DNA from 2 places in the Arthrobacter sp. E70 genome. Region 2 is predicted to be linked to the other one. Evidence: riboswitches for the same ligand, from Rfam matches in the RefSeq annotation. Region 2 holds a riboswitch; the other holds the start of a gene.
What was found. Region 2 has a riboswitch for glycine ahead of gcvP (aminomethyl-transferring glycine dehydrogenase). Riboswitches for the same ligand answer to the same signal wherever they lie in the genome.
Positions count from the first base shown of each region.

Region 1: another riboswitch for glycine. It lies ahead of gcvP (aminomethyl-transferring glycine dehydrogenase); the one in region 2 lies ahead of gcvP (aminomethyl-transferring glycine dehydrogenase).

Region 1 covers NZ_JBYQFR010000023.1:338-21,211, reverse strand. Annotated here, with positions in the region: gene AC3IMC_RS19805 (MFS transporter) at 1-894, shown strand, start outside; gene mmsB (multiple monosaccharide ABC transporter permease) at 915-2,195, opposite strand; gene mmsA (multiple monosaccharide ABC transporter ATP-binding protein) at 2,200-3,729, opposite strand; gene chvE (multiple monosaccharide ABC transporter substrate-binding protein) at 3,836-4,966, opposite strand; gene araB (ribulokinase) at 5,229-6,944, shown strand; gene AC3IMC_RS19780 (L-ribulose-5-phosphate 4-epimerase) at 6,941-7,633, shown strand; gene araA (L-arabinose isomerase) at 7,684-9,204, shown strand; gene AC3IMC_RS19770 (LacI family DNA-binding transcriptional regulator) at 9,265-10,278, shown strand; gene AC3IMC_RS19765 (hypothetical protein) at 10,352-10,555, shown strand; gene AC3IMC_RS19760 (DUF4193 domain-containing protein) at 10,644-10,946, shown strand; gene AC3IMC_RS19755 (AMIN-like domain-containing (lipo)protein) at 11,122-11,670, shown strand; gene AC3IMC_RS19750 (APC family permease) at 11,745-13,301, opposite strand; gene AC3IMC_RS19745 (Dps family protein) at 13,511-13,990, shown strand; gene AC3IMC_RS19740 (MFS transporter) at 14,063-15,622, opposite strand; gene AC3IMC_RS19735 (TetR/AcrR family transcriptional regulator) at 15,699-16,235, shown strand; glycine riboswitch at 16,323-16,420, shown strand; gene gcvP (aminomethyl-transferring glycine dehydrogenase) at 16,612-19,461, shown strand; gene gcvT (glycine cleavage system aminomethyltransferase GcvT) at 19,473-20,621, shown strand.
Region 2 covers NZ_JBYQFR010000025.1:899-9,483, forward strand. Annotated here, with positions in the region: gene glyA (serine hydroxymethyltransferase) at 1-885, opposite strand, end outside; gene gcvH (glycine cleavage system protein GcvH) at 882-1,265, opposite strand; gene gcvT (glycine cleavage system aminomethyltransferase GcvT) at 1,313-2,425, opposite strand; gene gcvP (aminomethyl-transferring glycine dehydrogenase) at 2,435-5,296, opposite strand; glycine riboswitch at 5,455-5,554, opposite strand; gene AC3IMC_RS20040 (hypothetical protein) at 5,689-5,820, shown strand; glycine riboswitch at 5,832-5,929, shown strand; gene cycA (D-serine/D-alanine/glycine transporter) at 6,085-7,596, shown strand; gene purU (formyltetrahydrofolate deformylase) at 7,656-8,519, shown strand.

The DNA of each region.
Region 1 (20,874 bases), on a different contig from region 2:
GAAGCCTGGCTCGTGGACGCGCTGCACTTCTCCGGGTATGAGGGCGCGCTCGAGGCGGTGCTGGGCCGCGGCCAGATGGTCTCCGGCATCGCCATGCTCGCCGGTTCGGTGGCGGGCGGGGTGATTGCCCAGGCCACCAACCTGGGGGTGCCGTTCCTGCTGCGGGTGGGTGTGCTGGTGGCCATGTTCGCCGTCGCCTTCCTGCTGATGCACGACGTCGGCTTCACACCGGAGCGGTCGGCGCACCCGCTGCGGGCCACCCGTGAGGTCCTGCAGGCGTCGGTGGAGGGCGGGCTGAAGAACCCGCCGGTGAGGTTCATGATGCTGGCCGCCCCCTTCACCGAAGGCGTGGGCTTCTATGTGTTTTACGCCCTCCAGCCCTACCTGCTGCAGCTTTTCGGCGACCCGAGGGCTTACGCCATCGCCGGCCTGGCAGCTGCCATCGTTGCGGGTGCGGACATTGTGGGCGGCCTGCTGGCGCCGATGGTGCGGAACCTGGTCCGGCGGCGAACCACGGTGCTGATCGCCTCCAACGTGATCAGTTCACTGGTCCTGGTGGGGCTTCTGGTCACCAACGTATTCTGGCTGGCCCTGGTGCTGCTGGTGGTGTGGGCAGTGGTGGCCTCCGCGGGGACTCCGGTGCGCCAGGCGTACCTGAACGACATGATCGCGTCGAAGCAGCGGGCGACGGTCCTGAGCTTCGCCTCGCTCATGGGTTCGAGCGGGGGAGTGGTGGTGCAACCCCTTCTTGGCCGCGCAGCCGATCTGTACGGGTACCCGGCCTCGCTGGCGATGAGCGGAGTGGTGCAACTGCTGGCCGCTCCCTTCATCCTGCTCAGCCGGCGGCGGCGCTCGCCTGCGGATGCCGCCACTGGCCTGGCCGCCGCTCCCTGAAGAGCGGCGGCCGCAGGGTTTTACTTCACGCCTGCCTCCACCGTTTCGCTCGTTGCCGGCACCGGCTTCTCCTGGGCGGGCGGAGGGGATGTCTTCAGCTTGAAGCGCTTTCCGATATCGCCGCCACCACCGCTGCGGTTCTTGTTGAAGATGTCGAAGCCTACGGCTACCAGGAGCACCAGGCCCTTGATGAGCTGTTGGTAGTCGGTGCCCAGGCCCAGGATCGACATACCGTTGTTCAGCACGCCCATGATCAGGCCACCGATCATCGCACCGGCGACCGTCCCGATGCCTCCGGTTACCGCCGCGCCGCCAATGAACGCCGCCGCGATGGAGTCCAGCTCGAATCCGGTTCCGCCGGCGGGCTGCGCGGAGTTGAGCCGGGCGGTGAAGACGAGGCCCGCCAGGGCGGCAAGCACACCCATATTCACGAAGAGCCGGAACGTGACGGCCTTGGTCTTGATGCCTGACAGTTCGGCCGCCTGCAGGTTGCCGCCGATGGCGTAGGTGTGCCGCCCGAAGACGCTGTTGTTCATGAGCGCGGTGTACGCGATCACCAGGGCGGCCAGGACCACCAGGACGATCGGGGTTCCCCGGTAGGACGCCAGAAGGAACGTGATGACGAGCATGAGCAGCGCCGTGAAGGTGGTCTTGATGACGAACCAGACCAAGGGCTCGCTTTCGAGGTCAAACTTCCGCCGGATCCTGCGCTCCTTCAGCGCCTGGATCAGCAGGGCAACCGTTGCCCCGACACCGAGGATGACGGTGAGCCATTCCAGCACGGAGGTGCCGCCGGTGAGGTCGGGAAGGAAGCCTCCGCCGAGGGCCCGCAGTTCGGCGGGGAAGGGGGTGATCTGCTGGTTCTTCAGGGTAATGAGCGTCAGCCCGCGGAAGATCAGCATGCCCGCCAGCGTGACGATGAAAGCCGGGATCCCCACGTAGGCGATCCAGTAGCCCTGCCAGGCTCCTACCAGGGCACCGACCAGCAGGCAGGCAGGGATGGCGGCCCACCACGGCCAGCCCCAGTGCACGATCATGACGCCGGCGACGGCGCCGATGAACCCGGCCACCGAACCGACGGAAAGGTCGATGTGCCCGGCAATGATGACCATCACCATGCCGATGGCCAGGATGAGGATGTAGCTGTTCTGGACCACCAGGTTGGTGACATTCTGGGGTTCCAGCAGGATCCCGCCGGTGAGTCCCTGGAACAGCAGGACGATCAGGATCAGGGCGACGAAGATGCCAACCTGGCGGAGGCGGCTTGTGAGGAATCCGAGCGATTCTCGTAAGGCGGACATTTCGCTATTCCTTCTCTTTGGTCATGTAGTGCATCAGGGTTTCCTGTGTGGCCTCGGCGATGGGAACTTCACCCGTGATGTGGCCGGCGGCGAGGGTGTAGATACGGTCGCAGATTCCGAGCAGCTCCGGCAGCTCAGAGGAAATCACAATGACTGCCTTTCCTTCGGCCGCGAGTTTGGCGATGATCGTGTAGATCTCGTATTTGGCGCCGACATCGATACCGCGGGTGGGTTCATCGAGGATGAGCACGTCCGGGTCGGAGAACATCCATTTGCTGAGCACCACTTTCTGCTGGTTGCCGCCGGAGAGCTTGCCGGTGATGGCGGCCACCGACGGCGCCTTGATGTTCATGCTCGTGCGGTAGCCGTTGGCCACCACAGTCTCCTGGTTCTTGTCCACGAAGCCGCGCCTGGCGAGCTTGCGCAGCGCCGCCAGGGAAATGTTCCGCTTGATGTCCTCAATGAGGTTCAGGCCGTAATGCTTGCGGTCCTCGGTGGCGTAGGCAATGCCGTGCGTGATGGCGTCCGAAACCGTGGCAGTGTTGATTTCCTTGCCGTACTTGTAGACCTTCCCTGAGGTGGCGGTGCCGTAGGTACGGCCGAAAACGCTCATGGCAAGTTCGGTGCGCCCGGCGCCCATCAGTCCCGCGAGTCCCACCACTTCGCCCTTCCGGACATGCAGGTTGGCGTTGTTGACCACCATGCGGGTGTGGTCCTGGGGGTGGCGCACGGACCAGTCCTCGATGCGCAGGACTTCCTCGCCGATGTTCGGCTCGCGGTCCGGATACAGGCTCTCCAGGTCCCGGCCCACCATGCCGCGGATGATCCGTTCCTGCGTGATCTGGCCTTCGTCAAGACGCAGGGTTTCGATGGTCTTGCCGTCCCGGATGATGGTGACGGCATCGGCCACCTTGCGGATTTCATTGAGTTTATGGCTGATGATGATGCTGGTGACCCCCTGGCCCTTCAAATGGAGGATCAGGTCCAGCAGGTGGCCGGAATCCTCGTCATTGAGGGCGGCCGTGGGCTCGTCCAGGATGAGCAGCTTCACTTCCTTGGAAAGCGCCTTGGCGATCTCCACCAGCTGCTGCTTGCCTACGCTGATGTGCTGCACGGGGGTGACCGGGTTTTCATCCAGGCCGACGCGGGCCAGCAGCCTGGCGGCCTCCAGGTTGGTCTTGCGCCAGTCCACCCAGCCGTTGGTGGCCTGTTCGTTGCCCAGGTAAATGTTCTCGGCAATGGACAGGTACGGGCTCAAGGCCAGTTCCTGGTGGATGATGACAATTCCCCGCTTCTCGCTGTCCGAAATACTGGAGAAGTGGCAGGGTTCGTTCTCGAAGAGGATTTCCCCGTCGAAGCTGTTGTGTGGATAGACGCCGGACAACACTTTCATCAGCGTTGATTTGCCGGCTCCGTTTTCACCGCAGATGGCGTGGACCTCTCCACGGTTCACGTCCAGGGTGACGTCCTGCAGCGCTTTCACGCCGGGAAACGTCTTGGTGATTCCTCGCATTTGAAGAATGGGTGTGTTCATCGTCAATTCCCACTGACTGGTCGAAGCTTGGCCTTCCTGCTGCTGCAGGAGGTTGCGGGATGGGCTGTGGCCCGGCGACGAGCCCGGCCACAGCCCTGGACGCTGACTACTTCACGTCGGCGTCGGTGTAGTAACCCGAGTCGATCAGTTCCTTCTTGTAGTTGTCCTTGGTGATGATCACGGACTTCAGCAGGAAGGCCGGGACAACCTTGACCTTGTTGTTGTAGGTCTTGGTGTCATTGGTTTCCGGTTCCTGGCCTTTGAGGACAGAATCAACCATCTTGACGGCCTGGGCGCCCAGCTGGCGGGTGTCCTTGAAGATGGTGGAGTACTGTTCGCCGGCGATGATGGACTTCACGGAGCCCTTTTCGGCGTCCTGGCCGGTCACCACCGGCAGGCTTCCCTTGGCGTAGCCGCCGGTGCTGGTGAGGGCCGAGATGATGCCGATGGACAGGCCGTCATACGGAGACAGGACGCCGTTCAGCTTGGTTCCGGAGCTGTAGGCGGAGGTGATGATGTCCTCCATGCGCTTCTGCGCCACGGGTGCCTGCCAGCGAAGGATCGCGGCCTGCTCGAACTTGGTCTGGCCGCTGGGGACCTTCAGCGTGCCGGCGTCCAGGTACGGCTTGAGGGTGTCCATGGCGCCCGTCCAGAAGAAATTGGCGTTGTTGTCATCAGGGCTTCCGGCGAAAAGCTCGATGTTGAAGGGGCCCTTGCCGTCCACCTTCTTGCCGCTGGCGTCGACGAGGCCCAGGCCGGTCAGAAGCGAGGTAGCCTGCTGGACGCCCACGGTGTAGTTGTCGAACGTGGTGTAGTAATCCACGTTGGGGGTGCCATTGATCAGGCGGTCGTAGGCAATGACCTTGACGTTCTGCTCTTTGGCCTTGGCCAGGACGTCGGTCAGGGTGGTGCCGTCGATGGCGGCGATGATCAGTGCCTTGGCGCCCTTGGTCAGCATGTTTTCGATCTGCGAGACTTGGGTGGGGATGTCGTCATTGGCGAACTGCAGGTCGGTTTTGTACCCGAGGTCCTTCAGCGACTTTTCCACGTTTGCGCCATCGGCAATCCACCGCTCTGACGTCTGCGTGGGCATCGAGATTCCAACGAGCGAATCGCTGGGCTTGGCCGCGCTGCCGGATTCAGTGGCAGCCCCGCCCCGGGTGCCGCAACCGGTGGCACCCACCGTCAGGGCGAGGACAAGGGCCACCGCGCCCATGAGTTTTTTGATTCTCACCATTTTCTCCTTCCGCGGCAGCACCGCCGCGAAGTGTTGTTGGACCGGCAGCACCGACGCTCCCTGGCCCTGGCCACATTGTTGATGTGTCGGTTCAATATAGACCGATTTGTGAACGCTAACAAGAGGCTCCTTCCAGAACTTCGAAAGTTTTTCGGCGTCGTTGACATAGCACTTGTTAGCGTTCACACTTACTCCAGAACTTAGCCCGACCCAGACCCTACAACCCCGGTAACGAGGCCGCTGCCTCCCGGATGGAGGCACCATGCCAGAGACGTTGAACAGATCCAGCTCCGAGCCCTGCGTTATCGGGGTGGACTACGGGACCCTTTCGGGGCGTGCGGTGGTGGTGCGCGTCCGCGATGGCAGGGAACTTGGGAGTGCGGTCCATGAGTATCCGCACGCAGTGGTTACGGACCGGCTCCCAGAGGATACGGCGGGCGACGACGGCGCGCGGCTTCCCGGGGAATGGGCGCTGCAGGTGCCCAACGACTACCGGGAGGTGCTGCGCAACGCCGTGCCCGCGGCGGTGGCGGCTGCCGGGATTGACCCGGCGGCCGTCGTCGGTATCGCCACGGACTTCACCGCCTGCACGATGGTGCCCGTCAAGGCCGACGGTACGCCCCTGAATGAGGTGCCCGGCTACGCGAACCGACCGCACGCCTATGTGAAGCTTTGGCGGCACCATGCGGCGCAGGGGCAGGCTGACCGGATCAACCGGTTGGCTGCTGAGCGGGGTGAGGACTGGCTTCCGCGCTACGGCGGCCTGATCTCTTCTGAGTGGGAGTTCGCCAAGGGGCTGCAGTTGCTGGAGGAGGATCCGGAGGCGTATGCCGCGATGGACCACTGGGTGGAGGCGGCGGACTGGATTGTCTGGCAGCTGTGTGGCCGGTATGTCCGCAATGCCTGCACCGCCGGTTACAAGGGAATTTACCAGGACGGCCGGTATCCGTCGGAGGATTTCCTGGCGGCCCTGAATCCGGACTTCAAGGACTTTGTCAGCGCGAAGCTGGAGCACACCATCGGGCGGCTGGGCGACGCCGCAGGCACCCTGACCGCGGAGGCGGCGGCGTGGACGGGGCTGCCGGAGGGCATCGCCGTGGCCGTGGGCAACGTCGACGCCCACGTGACCGCCCCGGCTGCCAAGGCGGTGGACTCCGGCCAGTTGGTGGCCATCATGGGCACCTCCACCTGCCACGTGATGAACGGCACGGAATTGCGTGAGGTTCCGGGCATGTGCGGGGTGGTGGATGGTGGCATCGTGCCGGGGCTGTGGGGTTACGAGGCCGGGCAGTCCGGCGTGGGCGATATCTTCGGCTGGTTCACCCGGTACGGGGTGCCGCCGGAATACCATCAGGCCGCGAAGGAAGCGGGTCTGGGGATCCACGAGTACCTCACCGAACTGGCCTCGCAGCAAGCCATTGGAGAGCATGGCCTGATCGCCCTCGATTGGCACTCGGGCAACCGCTCGGTCCTGGTGGACCACGAACTTTCCGGGATCGTGGTGGGCCAGACCCTGGCCACCCGGCCGGAGGACACGTACCGGGCGCTGTTGGAAGCCACCGCGTTCGGGACGCGCACCATCGTGGATGCTTTCCGGGAGGCCGGGGTGCCGGTGAGGGAGTTCATCGTTGCCGGGGGCCTGCTGAAGAACAAGCTCCTGATGCAGATCTACGCGGATGCCACGGGGCTGCAGCTGTCCACCATCGGCTCGGAGCAGGGCCCGGCGCTGGGATCGGCGATCCACGCGGCCGTGGCCGCGGGTGAATATGCGGACATTCGCGAGGCTGCTGCCGCCATGGGTGCCGAACCGGGCGGGGTGTACACGCCGATCCCGGAAAACGTGGCGGCGTACGACGAGCTGTTCCAGGAGTACAAGGCGTTGCACGACTACTTCGGCCGCGGCGGCAACGATGTCATGCACCGGCTCAAAGCCCTCCAGCGCAAAGCCGCCACAACAACCGTGGCGGTGTCCGCATGAGCGCAATCCTCGAAACCATCGCCCGCATCCGGGAGGAAGTGTGCGCCCTGCATGCCGAGCTGACCCGGTACGAACTGGTGGTCTGGACGGCCGGGAACGTTTCCTCACGGGTTCCCGGGACGGACCTCATGGTCATTAAGCCCTCCGGCGTCTCCTACCAGGACCTGACCCCGGAGCAGATGATCGTCACCGACCTGTACGGGGTCCCGGTTGCGGGAAACGGCGATGGCGAGTGGGGCAATCCCGCTTTGTCGCCGTCCTCGGACACGGCAGCGCACGCCTATGTGTACCGGCACATGCCGGAGGTGGGGGGAGTGGTGCATACGCACTCCACGTACGCCACCGCCTGGGCTGCCCGCGGGGAGGCGATTCCGTGCGTGCTGACCATGATGGGCGATGAGTTCGGCGGCGAGATACCGGTGGGCCCGTTCGCGCTGATCGGCGACGACTCGATCGGCCACGGCATCGTGGAGACCCTGAAGAATTCAACGTCACCGGCGGTACTGATGCAGAACCACGGTCCTTTCACGATCGGCAAGGACGCCCGGTCCGCTGTGAAAGCCGCCGTCATGTGCGAGGAAGTGGCCCGCACCGTGCACATCGCACGCCAGCTCGGCGAACCCCTCCCCATCGACCAGGGCCACATCGATTCGCTGTACGCCCGCTACCAGAACGTCTACGGCCAATAAAAGCCACGGGCCTGCCACCAGGCCAAGAACCGACTTTTCCAGGAGAATCCATGAGTACCGCAGCATCCACCTCCCTCGACGGCTACGAGGTCTGGTTCCTCACCGGCAGCCAGCACCTCTACGGGGAAGACGTCCTCAAGCAGGTCGCCGCCCAGTCCCGGGAGATCGCCAACCAGCTCAACGCGTCGTCCGCCGTGCCGGTAAAGATCGTCTGGAAGCCCGTCCTGACGGATTCCGACGCGATCCGCCGGACCGCGCTGGAAGCGAACTCGGACGATTCGGTGATCGGCGTGACCGCGTGGATGCACACGTTCAGCCCGGCCAAGATGTGGATCTCCGGCCTGGACCTGCTGCGGAAACCGCTGCTGCACCTGCACACCCAGGCCAACCGCGACCTGCCCTGGGCGGACATCGACTTCGACTTCATGAACCTCAACCAGGCCGCGCACGGCGACCGCGAATTCGGCTACATCCAGTCCCGCCTGGGCATTGCCCGGAAGACCGTCGTCGGGCACGTTTCCAATCCCGAGGTTGCCCGGCAGGTGGGGTCCTGGCAGCGCGCCGCCGCCGGTTGGGCAGCCGTCCGGACGCTGAAACTGACCCGCTTCGGCGACAACATGCGCAATGTCGCCGTCACCGAAGGCGACAAGACCGAAGCCGAGCTGCGTTTCGGCGTCGCGGTCAACACCTGGTCCGTCAACGAGCTCGCCGACGCCGTGCACGGCGCCGCGGAGTCCGACGTCGACGCCCTGGTTGCCGAGTACCAGGACCTTTACGAGGTGGTGCCGGAGCTCCGCGCGGGCGCGGCACGGCACGATTCCCTGCGGTACGGGGCCCGGATCGAACTGGGCCTGCGGTCCTTCCTGGAAGCCAACGGCTCCGCGGCGTTCACCACCTCGTTCGAGGACCTGGGTGCATTGCGCCAGCTCCCGGGCCTGGCCGTGCAGCGGCTCATGGCCGCCGGCTACGGCTTCGGTGCCGAGGGCGACTGGAAGACCGCCATCCTGGTCCGCGCCGCCAAGATGATGGGTGCCGGGCTCCCCGGGGGAGCGTCGCTGATGGAGGACTACACCTACCACCTGGAACCGGGCTCCGAGAAGATCCTCGGCGCGCACATGCTCGAGGTCTGCCCCTCACTCACCGCCCAGAAGCCCCGCCTGGAAATCCACCCCCTGGGCATCGGCGGCAAGGAAGACCCCGTCCGCCTGGTGTTCGACGCCGATGCCTCCCCGGGCGTCGTCGTCGCCCTGTCCGACATGCGGGACCGCTTCCGCCTGGTGGCCAACGCCGTCGACGTCGTTCCCCTGGACCAGCCGCTGCCCAACCTCCCCGTCGCCCGGGCGCTCTGGGAGCCCAAACCGGACTTCGCCACCTCCGCCGCCGCCTGGCTCACCGCCGGCGCAGCACACCACACAGTGCTCTCCACCCAGGTGGGCATGGACGTGTTCGAGGACTTCGCCGACATCGCCAAAACCGAACTGCTCAGCATCGACGAAGGCACCACCATCAAACAGTTCAAGAAAGACCTGAACTGGAACGCCGCCTACTACAAACTCGCCGGCGGACTGTGAATCCGCCGCGCGGCCGCCGCACTTGCCCCGGCGGCGGCCGCTCTCACGGACAATAGCCTCATGACACAAAGTAAGCCGCCGCGCCTGCCACGGCTCGAGGACGTCGCGGAGCTGGCCGGAGTCTCACACCAGACCGTCTCACGGGTGGTCAACAACCACCCCAACGTGAGCAAGGCGACGCGGGAGAAGGTGGAGGCGGCCATCGCCCAGCTCGGGTACCGCCGCAACACCGCAGCCCGCAGCCTGGTGACCCGGCGCTCGCAGACCATCGGCGTGCTGGGCAACGAGCTCTCCCAGTACGGCCCGGCCAACACGCTGCTTGGAGTGGAGCAGGCGGCGCGCGACGCCGGCTACTTCGTGAGCATTGCCGCCCTGCGGGAGGTCAGCCGGGAGGCCATCCTGGACGCCGTCCGGCACTTCCTGGACCAGTCGGTGGACGGGATCGTGGTGATCGTTCCGCACGTGGGAACGCTGGCTGCCCTGGCAGAGCTGCCCATCGGGGTGCCGGTGGTGGCCGTGGGCTCGGACGGGAACGAGGCCGTGGGCGGCGTCCGCGTGGACCAGCGCCGCGGAGCCGAACTGGCCGTCCGGCATTTGATTGAGCAGGGGCACCGCAGGATTGGCCATGTTGCCGGGCCCCAGGACTGGATCGACGCCGTGGCCCGGGCCGACGGCTGGAAGGCCACGCTCGACGCCGCAGGACTCGACTCCGACCTCATGGTCGAAGGGGACTGGAGCGCCGGCAGCGGCTATGAGATCGGCCGGCAGCTGGCGGGCGGCCACCGCGCAACGGCCCTCTTCGTGGCCAACGACCAGATGGCCATGGGCGTGTTGCGCGCCTTCAACGAGGCGGGCATCAAGGTGCCGCAGGAGGTGTCGGTGGTGGGTTTCGACGACCAGGCCGAGGCCGCCTATTTCAGCCCGCCGCTGACCACCGTCCGGCAGGACTTCGAAGAGCTCGGCCGTCGGTGCATGGACATCATGCTGACGGAGCTCAACGGCGCGGAAGGACCGCGGACGCTGGTGGTGGAGCCCGAGCTCGTCCTGCGCAGCAGCACTGCCGCACCCGCCTGACAGGTGAACAGTGTTAATGGCTGCGAGACCGGCATGAAACGAAGCCACAACAATAGCTGCGTAGGTTGCAGGCATGACGGCAACCCTTCCCTCGCGGCTCCGCACCTGGCTGATGCAGACGTTCACATACGATTCGGAGACCCAGGCGGCCGACGCCATGGCGGACGCCACCCGCTGGGGCTGGCTGCCGGCCCTGAGCGGCGTCGCCGTGGGGGCCGATCTTGCCCGCGCCAAGTACGCCGAAACCCTTTCCGACGGCAGCGGGCTGCCTGGTTGAGCACGCTCTTGCGTTAGTACCGGGATCATGCCCTAGACTTCCTGAAGCGCCTGACATGGCGCTGTGCGGCAACGAAAGTGAACAGGCTATGGCTACCGATTACGATGCTCCACGCAAGCAGGAAGAAGAGACTCCCTCGGACTCCCTTGAGGCGCTCCAGGCGTCCCGCGGCGGTAACGCACAGACCGCTGTCATCGACGTCGACGAGAACGACACCGCGGAAGGTATCGACCTGCCCGGCGCCGATCTTTCCAACGAGGAACTGACGGTCATCGTGGTCCCCGAACAGTCCGATGAGTTCACCTGTTCGTCGTGTTTCCTGGTCCGCCACCGTTCCCAGGTCGCCCGCGAAAAGGACGGCTTGAAGTACTGCCGCGAGTGTGAAGGCTAAAGACCCTTTCGCTTCGCCCGGCGCCGCCCACCCCGGAGGTGGGCGGCGCTTTTTTGGTTCCCGGTCGCCGTCGTTATCTTGCACGGCCGTCCGTTACCAAAACAGACCTCGTTTCAGGCTGCGCAGGCTCCTACGCTTAATCCATCCAATTGCCTCGTTCCTGGATGGCACCACCATGAAGAAATTCCTTGCCTGGCTTACCGCCATCATGATGGCCGCAGGGCTGGGACTACTGTTGCCGGGGCCGGCCTCGGCAAGCGCATCGTATTGCGGGCTCACGTGGGGATCGCTGGCCAAGAGCGGCGAGGGCATGAGTACCGCATCCGTCACCGGCGTGCGGACCGGGCAGCACTACTGCTTTGACCGGATGGTGGTGGACCTCAACGGGCCCGTCGCCGGATACACCGTGAAGTACGTGCCCCAGGTGGTCCAGGACGGTTCCGGCCTTCCTGTCCCGCTGCGGGGCGGAGCGCGTCTTCAGGTCACGGTTAACGCACCTGCCTACGACGCCGGCGGCAACCCTACCTACAACCCGGCTGACAAGTCTGAGCTCTCCAACGTGGCCGGCTACCAGACGTTCCGCCAGGTTGCCTATGCCGGAAGCTTCGAAGGGTACACAACCCTGGGCCTGGGGGTGCGCGCCCGCCTGCCGTTCCGCGTCTTCACCCTGGCCGGACCGGACGCCGGCTCACGCCTGGTGATCGACGTCGCGCACTATTGGTGACCGCTCCGCCGTCGCCAACCCAAAAGGTGCCGTGCCCCGGAAACGGGGCACGGCACCTTTTTCGGTGTGCGGGCCTATTCGGGAACCACCAGGGCGGGGGTATCCCGCTTAAGGGTTTCGCCGCGGAAGAAGCCGGGATGGGTGCGGGACATGACCAGCATGACGACGGCGCCCATCGCCAGGATGCCGACGCCCAGGATGAACACCAGGCCCACACCGAACACCTCCGAACCGCTGCCGAATTCCGGAGCCAGGCTGTCCACCGCGGTCTGGACGAACACCACGAACAGGCCCACGCCGCCCACTACCGGGCACACCAGCCGGAAGAGGAAGTGGCGTGCGCTGTTGAAGAGGCTGTGGCGGAAGTACCAGGTGCAGGCCAGCGCGGTCAGCCCGTAGTAGAAGCAGATCATCAGGCCCAGGGCCAGGATGGTGTCATTCAGGACGTTTTCGCTGACCACATGCATGATCGCGTAGAACCCTGCCGACAGCACGCCGGCGGCGACGGTGGCGAAGCCCGGCGTTGCGAACTTCCGGCTGATCCGGCTGAACGGTTCGGGCAGGGCACCGTAGTGGGCCATGGCCAGCAGGCTGCGCGACGGCGACATGAAGGTGGACTGCAGGGAGGCGGCGGAGCTGGAGAGCACGGCGAGGGACATCAGGATGGCAAACGGGCCCATGATCGGGGAGGCCAGTGCCGTGAAGATGTTCTCGTGGTTGTCCGCGTTGTTCAGGCCGTTGCCGGTATCACCAACGCCGGCGAACATCATGGTGGCGATGCTGACCAGGAGGTAGATCGCCAGGACGATGACGGCGGTCAGGGTGCCGGCGAACCCGGCGGTCTTCTTGCCGTTGGCCGTTTCCTCGTTCACCGTCAGGCAGACGTCCCAGCCCCAGTACACGAAGATCGACAGGGAGATGCCGGCGGCCACCTGGCCGAACGTCTCGATCCTGGTCACGTCGAACCAGTCCCAGCTGAACGGGATGGCCGTTTCCGAGGTGGACCAGTTGGCGAAGGCCATGCCCACGAACAGGCCCAGCACCAGCAGCTGGAATCCCACCAGGCTGTACTGCACCAGCTTGGTGGTGTGCAGGCCGCGGTAGCTGACCCAGACGGCCAGTGCCACGAAGATAAAGCACGTGAGCACGTTCAGCGCCTTGTTGTCCGCCAGGTCTGCCAGTTCCGGGGAACCGGTGAGCTGGGACAGGAAGAGGTAGAAGAAGTCGACGGCGACACCGGCCAGGTTGGAGAGCACGATGATGTTTGCGGCCAGCAGGCCCCAGCCGCCCATCCAGCCGATCCACGGGCCGAAGGCCTTGGTGACCCAGGTGAAGGTGGTGCCGCTGTCCGGGGAGTCGGCATTGAGCTCCCGGTAGGCAAGCGATACCAGGATCATCGGGATGAACCCGATCAGGAAGATGACCGGCAGCTGGAGCCCGGCTTCGTTGACGGTGGGTCCAAGCGCGCTGGTGAGGGTGTAGGCGGGGGCAATGGTGGAGATGCCCAGGACGACGACGGCGAGGAGGCCGAGCTGCCCGCCCTTGAGTCCCTTGTCGCTGACGCCGCCCGTTGAGGGCGCGTGGGCATGAGGGCCTGATTTGGCTGTACTGGTGCGGATTGTCTCTGTCATGGCACCACTTTCTGGAAGCTGTGAGACCGAAGTCACTATATGAATGGCGTTCATTTAGTATGGGGGTGCCGGTCCTGTGATGCAAGACGCAATATGAACAACATTCTTTTATGACCGCCGTAAATTAGTAAGCTCACTGAGAAACCGCCTCCCGCGGCACCTGCCCCGCTGGTAGCCTCGGCAGCACTGGACCAATCGAGGAGGATGCATTGAAAGCTTCACCGACACTGACCAACAACCTGCAGGCCGTGCTCGCGGACCTGATCGAACTCCACGTTCAGGGCAAGCAGGCGCACTGGAACATCGTGGGCACTAATTTCCGCGACCTCCACCTGCAGCTGGATGAAATCGTTGACGCCGCCCGCCAGTTCGCCGATGACACCGCCGAGCGCATGCGCGCCCTGCACGCCCTTCCAGACGGCCGCAGCTCCACCGTTGCCGACACCACCAGCCTGGCCCAGTTCCCCGAAGGGCTGATCAGCACCAAGGATGCCATTGAGCGGATCGTTGCAGCCCTTGAGGCCGCCGTTGGCACCATGCGCAAGGTCCATGACGAAGTGGATGAGGAAGACCCCACCTCCGCCGATCTCCTGCACGAGTTCATCGCCCGGCTCGAGCAGTTCGCCTGGATGGTGCAGGCCGAGAACATGAAGCCAACCGCAAGCGTCACCACCGCCGACTCGAAGTAGTCCGGCAGGGGCGTCCGGCTCCGGGGGGCAACCCTCCGTAGCCGGACGCCTTTTTGCTGCCCGCATTTCCCGTCAACCGGCTTTCGGGACCTTTCGAAGCACGACGGCGGCAAGGACCGCCGCCGCGGCCATCAGCACCAGCCCAATGGCCGCGGTGATGTGGACACCCGAGTCAAAGGCGGCCGCTGACGCCTCCCGTAGTGCCGCTGCCAGGGGAGCGGGCAGGGTTGCTGCGGCGTCCATGGCGCCCGCCAGTGTTTCGCCCGCGTTATGGAGGGTGTGCCCGGGCAGCGCGCCCTCCACGCCCGCCGGCAGCCGGAGGTTTTGCTGGTAGGAGGCGGTCAGGATCGACCCCAGCACCGCCGTGCCCAGCAGGGCGCCCACCTCATAGCCTGTTTCCGAAATCGCCGCCGCCGCCCCCGACTTTTCCTGGGGCGCAGAGCCCAGGATGAGATCGTTCGAGATGGTTTCCGCCGTCCCCACGCCGAGCGCCAGGATGAGCAGCGCCGCCAGCAGGACGGAAGGGCCGCCGTCGTGGTTTCCGAACGCCACCATGCTGTATCCCGCCGCGCTGAAGGCCAGCCCCGCAGCCACCACGAAGCCCGGCCGGACCTTCCGGACAAGCGGCACCACCACCAGTCCCGCCACCACGGTGGCGGCCAGGGCGGGGATCATCGCGATGCCTGCGGAGGACGGGGTCATTCCTTCGAGCAGCTGGAGGTGCTGGGCCAGGAACAGGATGAACCCGTTGAAGGAAAACAGTGCCAGGATGTTGGCGCCGATGGCCATGCTGAAGACCCTGTTCCGGAACAAGGACATATCGAGCAGCGGGTTCTTGAGGCCGTGCTGCCGGCGCACGAACACCGCGCCCATCGCCACACCGAAGGCAATGCCGGCAAAGCCCGCCGGGCCGGAGGCCTGGGTGGCAACCTCCTTGATCCCGTACACCGCGGGAACCATGGCAAGCATCGAAAGCAGGACACTGGGGATGTCCACCGCCCCGGGCGCCGGATCCCTGGATTCGGGAATGAATGCCGGTCCGAACCCCAGCTGGGGAAGCATGAGGGGCAGCGCGACCAGGAAAACCGCGCCCCACCAGAACTGCTCCATCAACCAGCCGCCGAAGATCGGCCCCAGGGCCGCGCCACCGGAGAATCCGGCTGCCCAGATGGCAACGGCGAGCCGCCGGCGGCCGGGCTCCGGGAAGATGTTGCGGATCAGTGACAGGGTGGACGGCATCAGCATGGCGCCGAAAAATCCCAGCGCTCCCCGGCCGGCAATCAGCCACTCCGCGCTGGGGGCAAAGGCCGTGACGGCAGAGATACCCGCGAAGCCTGTGCTGCCGATGGTCAGCAGCCGCCGCCGCCCGATCCGGTCACCCAGGCTTCCCATCGAAACGAGCAGCCCGGCCAGCACCAGGGGGTAGACGTCCACGATCCACAGCAGTTGCACGCCCGAAGGCTCGAGGGCGCGCGTGATGGCGGGCAGGGCGAACGTCAGGGCCGTGTTGTCCACGGCCACGAGCAGCACCGGGAACATCAGTAACGCCAGGGCCAGCCAGTCACGCCTCGGCGAAGGCGTCGCGGGGCTCTCCGTCTGGCCTGGTGCAAGAGAGCTGGTCGAAGTGGTCATGGAAATAACTATACCGTCCAGACGGTATAGTTTCAGATTATCCGGTTTCGACCTGGTCAAGGGCATGATGGGAGGCATGCCCCGCAAGCCCGTAGCCCGAGATGCCGTCCTTGACGCCTTTGAGTCCCTCCTCATCGAGGTGGGCGAGAGGGCGGCGACCCTCGACGCAGTTGCCCGGAAAGCAGGCGTGTCCAAGGGGGGCCTGCTCTATCACTTTCCCAACAAGGAAGCGCTCATCGAGGTGCTGCTGGAACGGCTGGACGTGCTGGCCGGCGCGGACGCGGACGCGATGGCCGAAGCTCCCGAAGGAGCCGCGGCCTACTTCATCAGGTCCTCGGTCTGGGCGGACACGCCCCTGGACCGGGCCATCGTGGCAGCCACCCGGCTTGCCGAGGTGGCGCACGAAGAAACGAGGCGGCGGTTTGCCGCAATCCAGCGGCGCTGGCTCGACGAGATCGCCGCGGATGTAGGGCCCGCCCTGGCCAAGGCCGTGCTGTACATGGGCGACGGCCTGTACTTTAACGCCATGCTCTCCGTGGGGCCGGTTCCCGAAGGTGGAGCGGCGGCGGACGTGGACGAGTTGCTGGCCGCGCTGGAGCGGCTCCGGCGGTAGGAACCATTTGCCCCGCGGGCTCCCGCGTAGGAGAATTAAGCGCTGTGGGAGCCTCAGTGTTCCCGCAAAATCCAAATGAATAGCCTTTGATCTGCGGCGGGAGAGTCCTGCCGGAAGTACAGGCAGGCGCCGTAGGAGCAAACCCTCCCCAGGAATCTCGCAGGCCCCTGTACCGCCGCGGCGAGGCACCTCTGGAAAGTAGCAGGCAGCGTTCCCTGCCACCCTGTCGGGAGTGGAAAGCTGCTGTGCTCACCGACGGTGCAAGCGGGTCCTGTCCAGGCAGGCAACGCGGAAACTCTCAGGTCCAATACAGAGCGGGGAGGAACCCGAATCGCTGTGGCGTACCCTGCGCCGCCTGAGTAAATGGAGTTCCTTCGTGTCGGTTAGTTCAGCCTCCACCACCTTCGTAGACCGCCATATCGGCGCGCGCCGCCAGGCCGACGTCGAGACCATGCTCAAGGCCGTCGGGTACGACAGCGTCGACTCCCTGGTGGACACCGCCGTTCCCCAGGTCATCCGCCAGGAAACCGCCCTTCGGCTCCAGGACGCCCTCAGCGAGGTTGAGGTCCTCGCGGAGCTGCGGAAGCTCGCCGGGAAGAACAAGACCGCCGTGCAGCTGATCGGCCAGGGTTACTACGACACCGTGACGCCGCCGGTGATCCGCCGGAACATTTTGGAATCCCCGGCCTGGTACACCGCCTACACGCCCTACCAGCCCGAAATTTCCCAAGGCCGGCTGGAGGCACTGCTGAACTTCCAGACCATGGTCCAGGACCTGGTGGGCCTGCCCATCGCCAACGCGTCGCTGCTCGATGAAGCCACGGCAGTGGCAGAGGCCGTGCTGCTGATGCGCCGGTCCAACAAGACCAAGCCCGCCGCCGAGGGCAAGACCGTCCTGGACATCGACGTGCTGCCGCAGACCATTGCGATCGTCAAGGGCCGTGCCGAGGCGCTCGGCTTTGAGGTGGAGGTCGCGGACCTGTCCCAGGGCCTGCCCGACGGCGACATCAACGGCATCGTGCTGCAGCAGCCGGGCGCCTCCGGCCGGGTGTGGGACCAGTCCGCCGTGATCGCCGCCGCCAAGGAACGGGATGCGCTGGTGACGGTGGCCGCCGACCTACTGGCCCTGACCCTGATCACCCCTCCCGGCGAGCAGGGGGCCGACATCGCCGTCGGCTCGGCCCAGCGCTTCGGCGTCCCGCTGTTCTTCGGTGGCCCGCATGCTGCCTACATGGCTGTCCGCAAGGGCCTGGAACGCTCCCTGCCCGGCCGCCTGGTGGGTGTGTCCAAGGACGACGCCGGCGTCCCGGCCTACCGGCTGGCGCTGCAGACCCGTGAGCAGCACATCCGCCGCGAGAAGGCCACGTCCAACATCTGCACCGCCCAGGCGCTCCTGGCCATCGTTGCCTCCATGTACGCCGTCTACCACGGCCCGGACGGGCTGAAGGCGATCGCCGAGACCGCTCACAGCCACGCGCGCACCCTCGCGGCCTCCCTCGAGGCCGCCGGAATCGACGTGGCCCACCGGAGCTTCTTCGACACCCTGACTGTCCGGGTCCCGGGCCGTGCAGCTGCGGTTGTTGCCGATGCCGAGGCGCGCGGCATCAATCTGCGCCGTGTCGACGCCGACACCGTGGGCATCTCCCTGGACGAAACGACGACGGCGGCCATCGTCGCCGAGGTCGCGGACGTCTTTGGCGCCACCGTGGCCGGGAGCGAAGGCTTTGCACTGGAAGCCGGCGTCGAGCGTTCCTCCGACTACCTGCAGCACCCGGTGTTCAACACCCACCGCTCAGAAACCCAGCTCCTGCGCTACATCCGCAAGCTCTCCGACCGTGACCTGGCCCTGGACCGCACCATGATCCCGCTGGGCTCGTGCACGATGAAGCTGAACGCCACCGCCGAAATGGAAGCCATCTCCTGGCCCGAGTTCGCCTCAATCCACCCGTTCGCCCCGGATTCCCAGACCGCAGGCTGGCGCGAACTCATCACCGACCTGGAAGCTGACCTGACCGCCATCACCGGCTACGACCAGGTGTCCATCCAGCCCAACGCCGGGTCCCAGGGCGAACTCGCGGGCCTGCTGGCCATCCGCGGCTACCACCACTCCCGCGGAGACCAGCAGCGCAACGTCTGCCTGATCCCGGCCTCGGCCCACGGCACCAACGCCGCCTCGGCCGTGCTTGCCGGCATGAAGGTCGTCGTCGTCGCCACCGCGGCAGACGGCACGATCGACCACGCCGACCTCGAGGCCAAGATCGAAGCGAACCGGGACGCGCTGTCCTGCATCATGATCACCTACCCGTCCACGCACGGCGTCTACGACGGCGACGTCCGCGAAGTCTGCGACGCCGTGCACGCCGCCGGTGGCCAGGTCTACATCGACGGTGCCAACCTCAACGCCCTTGTTGGCCTCGCCCAGCCGGGCAAGTTCGGCGGCGACGTCTCGCACCTGAACCTGCACAAGACCTTCTGCATCCCGCACGGCGGTGGCGGGCCGGGCGTCGGACCGGTCGCTGCCAAGGCCCACCTGGCGCCGTTCATGCCGGGCGACGCAAACACCTGGAATGCCGGGTCGGGTGCCGCCGACGTGCCGATTTCCGCCTCCCGCTTCGGCTCGGCCGGTGTCCTGCCCATCTCCTGGGCGTACGTGAAGCTCATGGGCGGTGAAGGCCTGACCGAGGCCACCAAGTCCGCGCTGCTCGCCGCCAACTATGTTGCCTCGCGCCTGAACGAGTACTTCCCCGTCCTCTACACGGGAGAGGGCGGCCTGGTGGCGCACGAGTGCATCCTGGACCTACGCGCCCTCACCGCCAAGACCGGCGTCACTGCCGAGGATGTGGCTAAGCGCCTCATCGACTTCGGCTTCCACGCCCCCACCCTCGCGTTCCCAGTGGCGGGAACGCTGATGGTGGAGCCCACGGAGTCCGAGGACCTTGCCGAGATCGACCGCTTCATCGAGGCGATGATCACCATCCGCAAGGAAATCGACCAGGTGGCCAACGGCGACTTTGCCGTCGCGGACTCGCCGCTGCGCCGCGCACCCCACACGGCAGCCGCCGTCGTCAGCTCCGACTGGGACCGCGCCTACCCGCGTGAGCAGGCCGCGTTCCCCGCCCACCACAAGCAGGACAAGTACTTCCCGCCCGTGGGCCGGATCGACGGCGCCGCCGGCGACCGGAACCTGATCTGCTCCTGCCCGCCCCTCGAAGAGTTCGAAAACTAAGGACCGGGACCATGACCGAGAAGTACACCGCACTGTACGACGAACACAAGAAACTGGGCGCCTCCTTCACCGACTTCGGTGGCTGGCAGATGCCCCTGAAGTACAGCTCCGAACTGGCCGAACACCACGCCGTCCGCAAGACGGCCGGCCTGTTCGACCTCTCCCACATGGGGGAGGTCTGGGTCACCGGGCCCCAGGCTGCCGCTTTCCTCGACTACGCCCTGGTGGGAAAGATTTCCGCCATGGCCGTGGGCAAGGCCAAGTATTCCCTGATCTGCAACGCCGACGGCGGCATCATCGATGACCTCATCACCTACCGCCGTCCGGCCGCGCAGGACGGTACCGACGTCTTCCTGGTGGTTCCCAACGCCGGGAACGCCGCCGTCGTCGCCGCAGCCCTGCAGGAACGGGCCGCCGGGTTCGATGTCACGGTGGAGGATGCCTCTGCCGCCACGTCCCTGATCGCCGTCCAGGGCCCCAAAGCCCAGGACCTCCTGCTGCGCCTGGTCCCCGCAGCACGGCACGCAGACGTCACCGACCTCAAGTACTACGCCGCAGTGGAGGTGCCCTTCCTGGTCAACGGCGCCGGCCTCGAGCTCCTGCTGGCGCGCACCGGCTACACGGGCGAGGACGGGTTCGAAATCTTCGTGGCCAACCAGGATGCCGCGGCGCTGTGGCAGGCGTTCGTCGCCATCGCCGACGAGGGGGAGCTGACCCCCGCCGGGCTGGCTGCCCGCGACTCCCTCCGCCTTGAAGCCGGCATGCCGCTGTACGGCAATGAACTCTCCCTGCAGGGTGACCCGTTCGCCGCCGGACTGGGGCCCGTCGTCGCGCTTTCCAAGGAAGGCGACTTCGTCGGGAAGGCTGCACTGGCCGCCAAAAAGGAAGCCGGCGCCGGCAGCAGCTCCGGCCGCCGCCTCGTCGGGCTCAAAGGCGGGGGCCGCCGTGCAGGACGGGCACACTACCCGGTCCTCAAGGACGGCGCGACGGTGGGCGAGGTCACCTCCGGCCAGCCCTCGCCCACCCTCGGCTACCCGATTGCCATGGCCTACGTCGACGTCGAACACGCCGCCCCGGGCACCGCCTTGGACATCGACCTGCGCGGCAAGGCCAAACCGTTCGAAGTCGTCGACCTCCCGTTCTATAAGCGCCTCAAGTAGCTCTTGGTGCTCCACCGTGGTCACCTTGGCCTCTCGGTGCCGTGGTCACCTTCGGGACCGGCGGACCGGGCATTTTCACGCGTGCTGCTCGTTCCTCGCTCTGACGCACGCTTTCGAAAAGTCCGGCTCCGCCGGCCCCTCGTGCGGACGTTACGTCATGCAACGGACACGGCTCGGCGTACACGAAGTGGGAGGGACCGGCTAACGTGCGTGTGTTTTCCCCAACCCCGCCCGACTGTTGGAGCACGTGTTA
Region 2 (8,585 bases):
GGCGATCTTGAAGGCCACTGCCTTGCCGGCGATGACGTGCTCCAGCGGCCCGCCCTGCTGGCCGGGGAACACGGCGGAGTTGATCTTCTTGGCGATGTCGGCGTCGTTGGACAGGATGATGCCGCCGCGCGGACCGGCGAGGGTCTTGTGCGTGGTGGAAGTGGTGACGTGGGCGTGCGGCACCGGAGACGGGTGGAGCCCTGCGGCCACGAGCCCGGCGAAGTGGGCCATGTCCACCATCAGGTAGGCGCCTACGGAGTCAGCGATCCGGCGGAATTCGGCGAAGTCCAGCTGCCGTGCGTACGCGGACCAGCCGGCCACGATCAGCTGCGGCTTGTGTTCCTGCGCCAGCCGTTCCACCTCAGCCATGTCGATGGTGTGGGTGTCCTCGCGGACCTGGTACGGGATGACGTTGTAGAGCTTGCCGGAGAAATTGATCTTCATGCCGTGGGTCAGGTGGCCGCCGTGGGCCAGGTTCAGGCCCATGATGGTGTCGCCGGGCTTGATCAGCGCATGCATCACGGAGGCGTTGGCCTGCGCGCCGGAGTGCGGCTGAACGTTCGCGTACTCCGCGCCGAACAGGGCCTTGACGCGATCGATGGCGAGCTGCTCGATGACGTCCACGTGCTCGCAGCCGCCGTAGTAGCGCTTGCCCGGATAGCCTTCGGCGTACTTGTTGGTCAGGACCGAGCCCTGGGCCTGCATCACCGCGGCAGCAGTGTGGTTCTCGGAGGCGATCATCTCCAGGCCGTCGCGCTGGCGGCCCAGTTCGTCGTCGATCTTTGCCGCGATCTCCGGGTCCAGGACGGACAGGTCCGCGTTCAGGCTGGGGGAGACCACCTGTTCAAACGCCACGGTGCCCGCGGCAGATGATGCGCCGCTCACAGTTCGCCGCCGTTTGCTTCGGCGTATTCCTGTGCGGACAGCAGCGGGCCCTCTTCGGTGACGGTGACCTTGAAGAGCCAGCCGGCACCGTAGGGGTCGTTGTTGATCACGGCAGGGTCGCTGACCACGTCGTCATTGACCTCCGTGACCTCGCCGGTCACGGGGGAGTACAGGTCGGAGACGGACTTGGTGGACTCAATTTCGCCACAGGTCTCGCCTGCGGTCACCGTGGAACCAACCTCGGGCAGGTCCACGTACACAATGTCGCCCAGCGCCTCGGCGGCAACAGCGGACACGCCCACCACGGACGGGCCGGCGCCGTCAGCGGCGATCCATTCGTGTTCGGCGGAGTACTTCAGTTCAGCGGCAACTTTGGCCATGGTGTTTTTCCTTAAGTTCGGGGTTTCAAGAGTGCGGGAGCGCCGGTCTATTTTTGGCGCTTGTAAAAGGGCAGTGCGACGACTTCGAAGGGCTCGGCTTTGCCGCGCAGGTCCACGTCCAGGGCGGTGCCCAGCTCAGCGTGTTCGACGTCGACGTAGGCCAGTGCCACCGGGTAGCCCAGGGTGGGGCTGGGCTGGCCCGAGGTTACCTCGCCCACCACGTTTCCGTCTTTGAGGACGGGGTAGCCGCCACGGCCGGCGCGGCGGCCATGGCCTTTCAGGCCCACCAGTTTGCGCTTGGGGCCGGCTTCCTTCGCTGCCTCCAGTGCCGCCCGGCCCACGAAGTCGCCTTCCTTGGATTTGAGCGCCACCACAGGGCCCAGGCCGGCATCGAAGGGTGAACGCTCCAGCGAGAGCTCGTTCCCGTACAGCGGCATGCCCGCTTCAAGGCGGAGCGAATCGCGGGATGCGAGGCCGCAGGGGACAATGCCGAACTCTTCCCCGGCCTGGGCCACGGACTCCCACAGGGAAGCGGCGCCTTCATTCGGCAGGAAGAGCTCAAAGCCGTCTTCACCGGTGTAGCCGGTGCGGGCAAGGATGACATCGTGGCCGGCCACGGTGACCTCGTTGAACGCGTAGTACTTCAGGCCGGTGACGAGGGCATGCTGGGACTCATCCGTGAGCTTGAGCAGGATGGCCTCGGCCTTGGGTCCCTGGACTGCCACGAGCGAAGTTGCGGCCGAAGCGTCCTCCACTGTCACATCGAAGTTCGCAGCACGTTTTGCCAGGGCGGCGGCCACAGTGGGTGCGTTGCCCGCGTTGGGAACCACCAGGTACTTCTCATCGCCGAAACGGTACGTGATGAGGTCGTCAATGATGCCGCCGTCCTCAGAGCAGATCAGCGAGTACTTGGCCTTGCCGTCCGCGATTGCGGACAACTTGCCCACCAGGGCGTAGTCCAGGAAGGCACCGGCCTCGGGGCCGGTCACCCAGACTTCACCCATGTGGGAGAGGTCGAACAGGCCGGCGGCGTTCCGGACGGCGTGGTGTTCGGCCAGTTCGGAGCTGTACTTCAGCGGCATCTGCCAGCCACCGAAGTCGGTGAAGGAGGCGCCAAGCTTCTTGTGCTCTTCGTAGAGAGCCGTGTAGTTCTCAGTCATGGGGGATCCTTAGTTTTCGAACTCGGACAGCGGCGGGCAGGAGCAGATCAGGTTCCGGTCTCCACCGGCGCCGTCGATCCGGCCCACAGGCGGGAAGTACTTGTCCTGCTTGAGGTGGTGGACGGGGAAGACGGCCTGCTCACGGCTGTACTGGCGGGTCCATTCGGAGTTCACGACGGCGGCCGCGGAGTGGGGTGCGTTGCGCAGCGGGGATTCCTGGACAGTGAAGTCGCCGTTGGCCACCTGGTCGATTTCCTTGCGGATGGTGATCATGGCCTCGATGAAGCGGTCAATCTCGGCCAGGTCCTCGGACTCGGTGGGCTCCACCATCAGGGTTCCCGCAACAGGAAACGCGAGGGTAGGGGCGTGGAAGCCGAAGTCGATGAGGCGCTTGGCCACGTCCTCCGCGGTGACGCCGGTCTTGGCGGTGAGGTCGCGCAGGTCCAGGATGCACTCGTGCGCCACGAGCCCGCCCTCACCGGTGTAGAGGACCGGGAAGTAGTCGTTCAACCTGGACGCGACGTAGTTGGCGGCCAGCAGCGCTGCCTTGGTGGCTTCGGTCAGGCCTTCGCCACCCATGAGCTTCACGTACGCCCAGGAGATGGGCAGGACGCCGGCGGAACCGAAGTTCGAGGCGCTGATGGCCACGCCGTGGCCTTCCACTGTTCCCTCTGAGGAAGCCTTGTTGGCGTCGCCGGGCATGAACGGCGCCAGGTGGGCTTTGGCTGCGACCGGTCCGACGCCGGGTCCGCCGCCGCCGTGCGGGATGCAGAAGGTCTTGTGCAGGTTCAGGTGGGACACGTCGCCGCCGAACTTGCCCGGCTGGGCCAGGCCCACCAACGCGTTCAGATTGGCACCGTCAACGTAGACCTGGCCGCCCGCCGCGTGGACAGCCTCACAGATCTCAGTCACATCCGCGTCATAGACGCCGTGGGTGGACGGGTAGGTGATCATGATCGCCGAGAGGACGTCCTTGTTCGCCTCGATCTTCGCGTAAAGGTCCTCGTGGTCGATCGTGCCGTCCGCGGCGGTGGCAACCACGACGACCTTCATGCCCGCCAGAACAGCGGAGGCAGCGTTGGTGCCGTGGGCCGACGCGGGGATCAGGCAGACGTTGCGCTGGGCATCACCGTTGGCGCGGTGGTAGCCGCGGATGGCCAACAGGCCGGCTAGCTCGCCCTGGGATCCGGCGTTGGGCTGCAGCGACACCTGGTCGTAGCCGGTGATTTCCGCCAGGTCGGCTTCCAAGCCACTGATCAGTTCGCGCCAGCCCTTGGTCTGGGACTCCGGGGCGAAGGGGTGGATTGAGGCGAACTCCGGCCAGGAGATGGCTTCCATTTCGGCGGTGGCGTTCAGCTTCATGGTGCACGAGCCCAGCGGGATCATGGTGCGGTCCAGCGCCAGGTCCCGGTCCGAGAGCCTGCGGATGTAGCGCAGGAGCTGGGTTTCGGAGCGGTGGGTGTTGAAGACCGGGTGCTGCATGAACTCAGAAGTGCGGAGCACCTCGGACGGCAGGTCGAAGCCCGCAGCGTCCACCACGGGGCCGGCGCCGAAGGCGACGGCGACGGCGGAGAGGATTTCCGGCGTCGTGGTTTCATCAACGGAGACCCCGATGGTGTCGGCGTCAATGTAGCGCAGGTTGATGCCCCGTGCTTCTGCAGCGGTGATGACCTTGGCGGCCTTGCCGGGGACGGAGACCGTGACCGTGTCGAAGAACGCCTCGGTGGCCAGTTTCCGGCCGGCGATCTTGAGCGTGGTGGCAAGGGCGCGGGCGTTGTTGTGGACACGTTCGGCGATGGCCTTCAGCCCGTCGGGTCCGTGGTAGACGGCGTAGAAAGAGGAGACGATGGCCAGCAGCGCCTGCGCCGTGCAGATGTTGGAGGTGGCCTTTTCGCGGCGGATGTGCTGCTCGCGGGTCTGCAGCGCCAGTCGGTACGCGGGAACCCCGGCGTCGTCCTTGGAGACTCCCACCAGGCGGCCGGGCATGGAACGCTCCAGGCCCTTGGCCACTGCCATGTAGGCGGCGTGCGGGCCGCCGAAGAACAGCGGGACACCGAACCGCTGGGTGGAGCCGACGGCGATGTCGGCGCCCTGCTCGCCCGGAGGGGTGATCAGGGTCAGCGCCAGAAGGTCGGCGGCCACCGTCACCAGCGCGCCGCGCTCCTTTGCTTCGGCAATGACGCCTGCGTGGTTGAAGACGCGGCCGGAGACGCCGGGCTGCTGGAGCACAATGCCGTTGATGTCGCCTTCGGGCAGGCCCTTGGACAGGTCGGCAACCTCCACCTCGAAGCCGAGCGCCTCAGCGCGGCCCTTGACGATGGCGATGGTCTGCGGCAGGACGTCGGCGTCCAGGACGGTCTTGCCGTCGCGGGCAGCCTTGTTCTTGTTGGCCCTGCGCATCATGAGGACTGCTTCAGCGACGGCGGTGGCCTCGTCCAGCAGGGACGCGTTGGCGATCGGCAGGCCCACCAGGTCCTGGACCATGGTCTGGAAGTTCAGCAGCGCCTCGAGCCGGCCCTGGGAGATCTCCGGCTGGTAGGGCGTGTAGGCGGTGTACCAGGCCGGCGCCTCAAGGACGTTCCGGCGGATGACGGCCGGGGTGATGGTGTCGTAGTAGCCCTGGCCGATCATCTGGACGGCGGTCTTGTTCTTGGCGGCGAGGCGGCGCAGTTCAGCCAGGACCTCCACTTCGCTGAGGGCATCGGCGAGCTTCAGGGCAGTTTCCTGCCGGATGGAGGCCGGGACGGCCACGTCAACGAGGCCATCCACGCTGTCGTAGCCGACGGCTTTCAGCATGGTGTCGACGTCGGCCTGCCGGCGCGCGCCGATATGGCGGTCAACGAATGATGTTGATGCGGATTGAATCGTCATGAGGAACTCCAGGTCTGGCCGGCCAAGTGGCACGGCATGCGGTGGGTTCCTCCCCGCTCTGTATTGGACCTGAGAGATTCCGCGTTGCCTGCTCTTGGCAGGGCTCCGCTTGCACCGTCGGTGAGTGCTGCCAGAGCAGCACTGCTTTCCAGAGTCGCCTCGCCGTGACGGTACATGGGCCTGAGAGATTCCTGGGGAGGATTTGCTCCTACGGCGCCTGTCCGGTGGATGCCGGGAGGGCTCTCCCGTCACAGCTCGAAAGGCTTATTCAAATGTGGGTGATTCGGCTCACACGGTACAGGTTTGTTGAAGCAAAAACAAATTGCGGCGTCACGCTGCTGGGCCTTGACGCTCCGTTGCCGCGAAAAGACATCCCGGGTTGACATCCGATCGTGACGGGCACCACACTGATCCCCGGGATTGGCGCCGAGGCCTGGCTGGCTCAGCGTAACCGGAGCAGCCCCGTTCCGGCGCCGGTCCCATCGCCCAACCTCCGCAGCTCGGAGGTGGTGGCGTCCAACTGAAAATGAGCCTTCGACCTGCGGCGGGAGAGCCCTGCCGGTACGTTCAGCAGGCGCCGTAGGAGCAAACCCTCCCCAGGAAACTCTCAGGCCCACGTACCGCCGCGGTGAGGCGACTCTGGAAAGTAGCCGGGCCCTGTCCTGGCTCACCGACGGTGCAAGCAGGCCCTGCCTGGGTCTGCGGAATCTCTCAGGTCCCATACAGAGCGGGGAGGAAATCCAATCTTTGCGACACCCCGGGTGCCGCTCGAACGATGGAGTTCCTCAATGACGACCCACTCCCCGACGTCCCCCGGCGGCGGAGCCCCGCACCTGGAGCGGCAGCTCAGCAACCGCCACATCCAACTGATCGCCATCGGCGGCGCCATTGGCACCGGCCTGTTCATGGGCTCCGGCAAGACCATCTCGGCGGCCGGCCCCTCAGTGATCTTCGTGTACATGATCATCGGCTTCATGCTGTTCTTCGTCATGCGTGCCATGGGTGAACTGCTGCTCAGCAACCTCAACTACAAGTCGTTCAGTGACTTCGCCGCTGACCTGCTGGGTCCGTGGGCCGGCTTCTTTACGGGCTGGACCTACTGGTTCTGCTGGGTCATCACCGGCATCGCCGATGTGATCGCCATCGCGGGCTACTCCCGTGAACTGTGGCCCGGGGTTCCCCAGTGGATTCCCGGGCTGGCCACCGTGGCCATCCTCCTGCTCCTGAACCTCGTCACGGTCAAGGCGTTCGGCGAGACCGAGTTCTGGTTCGCCCTGATCAAGATCATCGCCATTGCCGCGCTGATCATCGTTGGCCTGTTCATGATTCTCACCGGTTTCCAGTCCGACGCCGGCCCTGCCACGTTCACCAACCTGTGGAGCCATGGCGGGTTCTTCCCCAACGAATTCATGGGCTTCGTGGCCGGCTTCCAGATCGCCGTCTTCGCCTTCGTGGGCATCGAACTGGTGGGTACCACCGCTGCCGAGGCCAAGAACCCGGAGCGGAACCTGCCCAAGGCCATCAACTCCATTCCCATCCGGGTGCTCCTCTTCTACGTAGGTGCCCTCATCATCCTGATGGCCGTCACCCCCTGGACCGAGTTCAAAGCCGGCCACAGCCCCTTTATCGCCATGTTCTCCCTGGCGGGGCTGGGCGCCGCAGCCACCGTGGTCAACCTCGTGGTGCTGAGCTCCGCGATGTCCTCCGCCAACTCCGGCATTTACTCCACCTCCCGCATGGTCTTCGGGCTTGCCCAGGAAGGCGACGCGCCGGACGTCTTTGGCAAACTGTCCCGGCGGAAGGTACCCCAGAACGCACTGTTCCTTTCCTGCGTGCTGCTGCTGTCCGGCGTCGTCCTCATGTACGCGGGCCAGGACGTGGGCAAGGCGTTCGACATGGTGACCACCGTCTCCGCCGTCTGCTTTGTCTTCGTCTGGTCCATCATCCTGGCCAGCTACATTGCCTTCCGCCGCCGGCGGCCGCACCTGCATGAGGCATCGAAGTTTAAAATGCCCGGCGGCGTTGCCATGGTTTGGGTGGTCTTCGCCTTCTTCGCCTTCGTGATCTGGGCCCTCACCACCCAGCCGGACACCCTGGTGGCCCTTCTGGTCACCCCGGTGTGGTTCATCATGCTGGGCGCCGCATGGTTCGTCCTCCGGCGCCGGCCCGCGCACCAGGCCCGTTTTGCCACCTTCCAAGCTGAACTGCAGGCAGACCAGGACTTCGCTGAGGCAGCATCCGGCATGGCTGTCCGGCGGGGTGCCGCCGATGAAGCCGCCGAAGAACAGGTCAAGCGGTGATCGGCACCGACGCCCGCACCGCCGAGGCCCGAACCCCCGCGGCAGACCGGCTCCAGGCCGTGCCCCCGGAGACGGGCAGGGAATTCGTGCTGACGTTCCACTGCCCGGATGCCCTGGGTATTGTCCAGGCGGTGTCGGCATTCCTGCTGGATCAGGAATGCTACATCGTGGACATCAAGCAGTTCGGCGACAGGGCAAGCGGCCGGTTCTTCATGCGCGTCCACGTCACCTCCGAGGTTGACATCGACCTTGCCCGCCTCCGCGCCGGTTTCGGGCAGGTGGCCCAGGAATGGCAGATGGACTGGCGCCTGGAACGCCACGGACGCAGGCAGCCCATCCTGGTGATGGTCTCCAAGTACGAGCATTGCCTGAACGACCTCCTGTTCCGCGCCCGCAGCGGGGAATTGCCCGTGGAGATCGCCGCCGTGGTGTCCAACCACCCGGACCTGGAACCGCTTGCGGCGTGGCACGGTGTTCCTTTCCACCACATTCCCGTGGCTCCGGACACCAAGACGGATGCGGAGGAGCGCTTGCTGGGCCTGGTGGACCATTACTCCGTGGAGCTGGTGGTGCTTGCCCGCTACATGCAGGTGCTCAGCGACGGCCTGACCCGCAAGCTGGACGGCCGGGCCATCAACATCCACCACTCGTTCCTGCCCAGTTTCAAGGGTGCCAAGCCCTACCACCAGGCCTACGAGCGCGGCGTCAAAACGGTGGGAGCCACAGCCCACTACGTGAACTCGGAGCTCGATGAGGGGCCCATCATTTCGCAGCAGGTCATCGAGGTGGACCACACGTACTCCGCCTCGGACCTGGTCACCGTTGGCCGCGATGCCGAGTGCAAGGCCCTCACGAATGCCGTCCGCTGGCATGCTGAAGGACGAATAGTCCTCTCCGGCAACCGGACGGTCATCCTCCGCTAACTGCGGGTTCACCGACGTGGCTGGTGCCTGCTCCCCATCCGGAGGGGCAGGCACCGGCCGCACCAA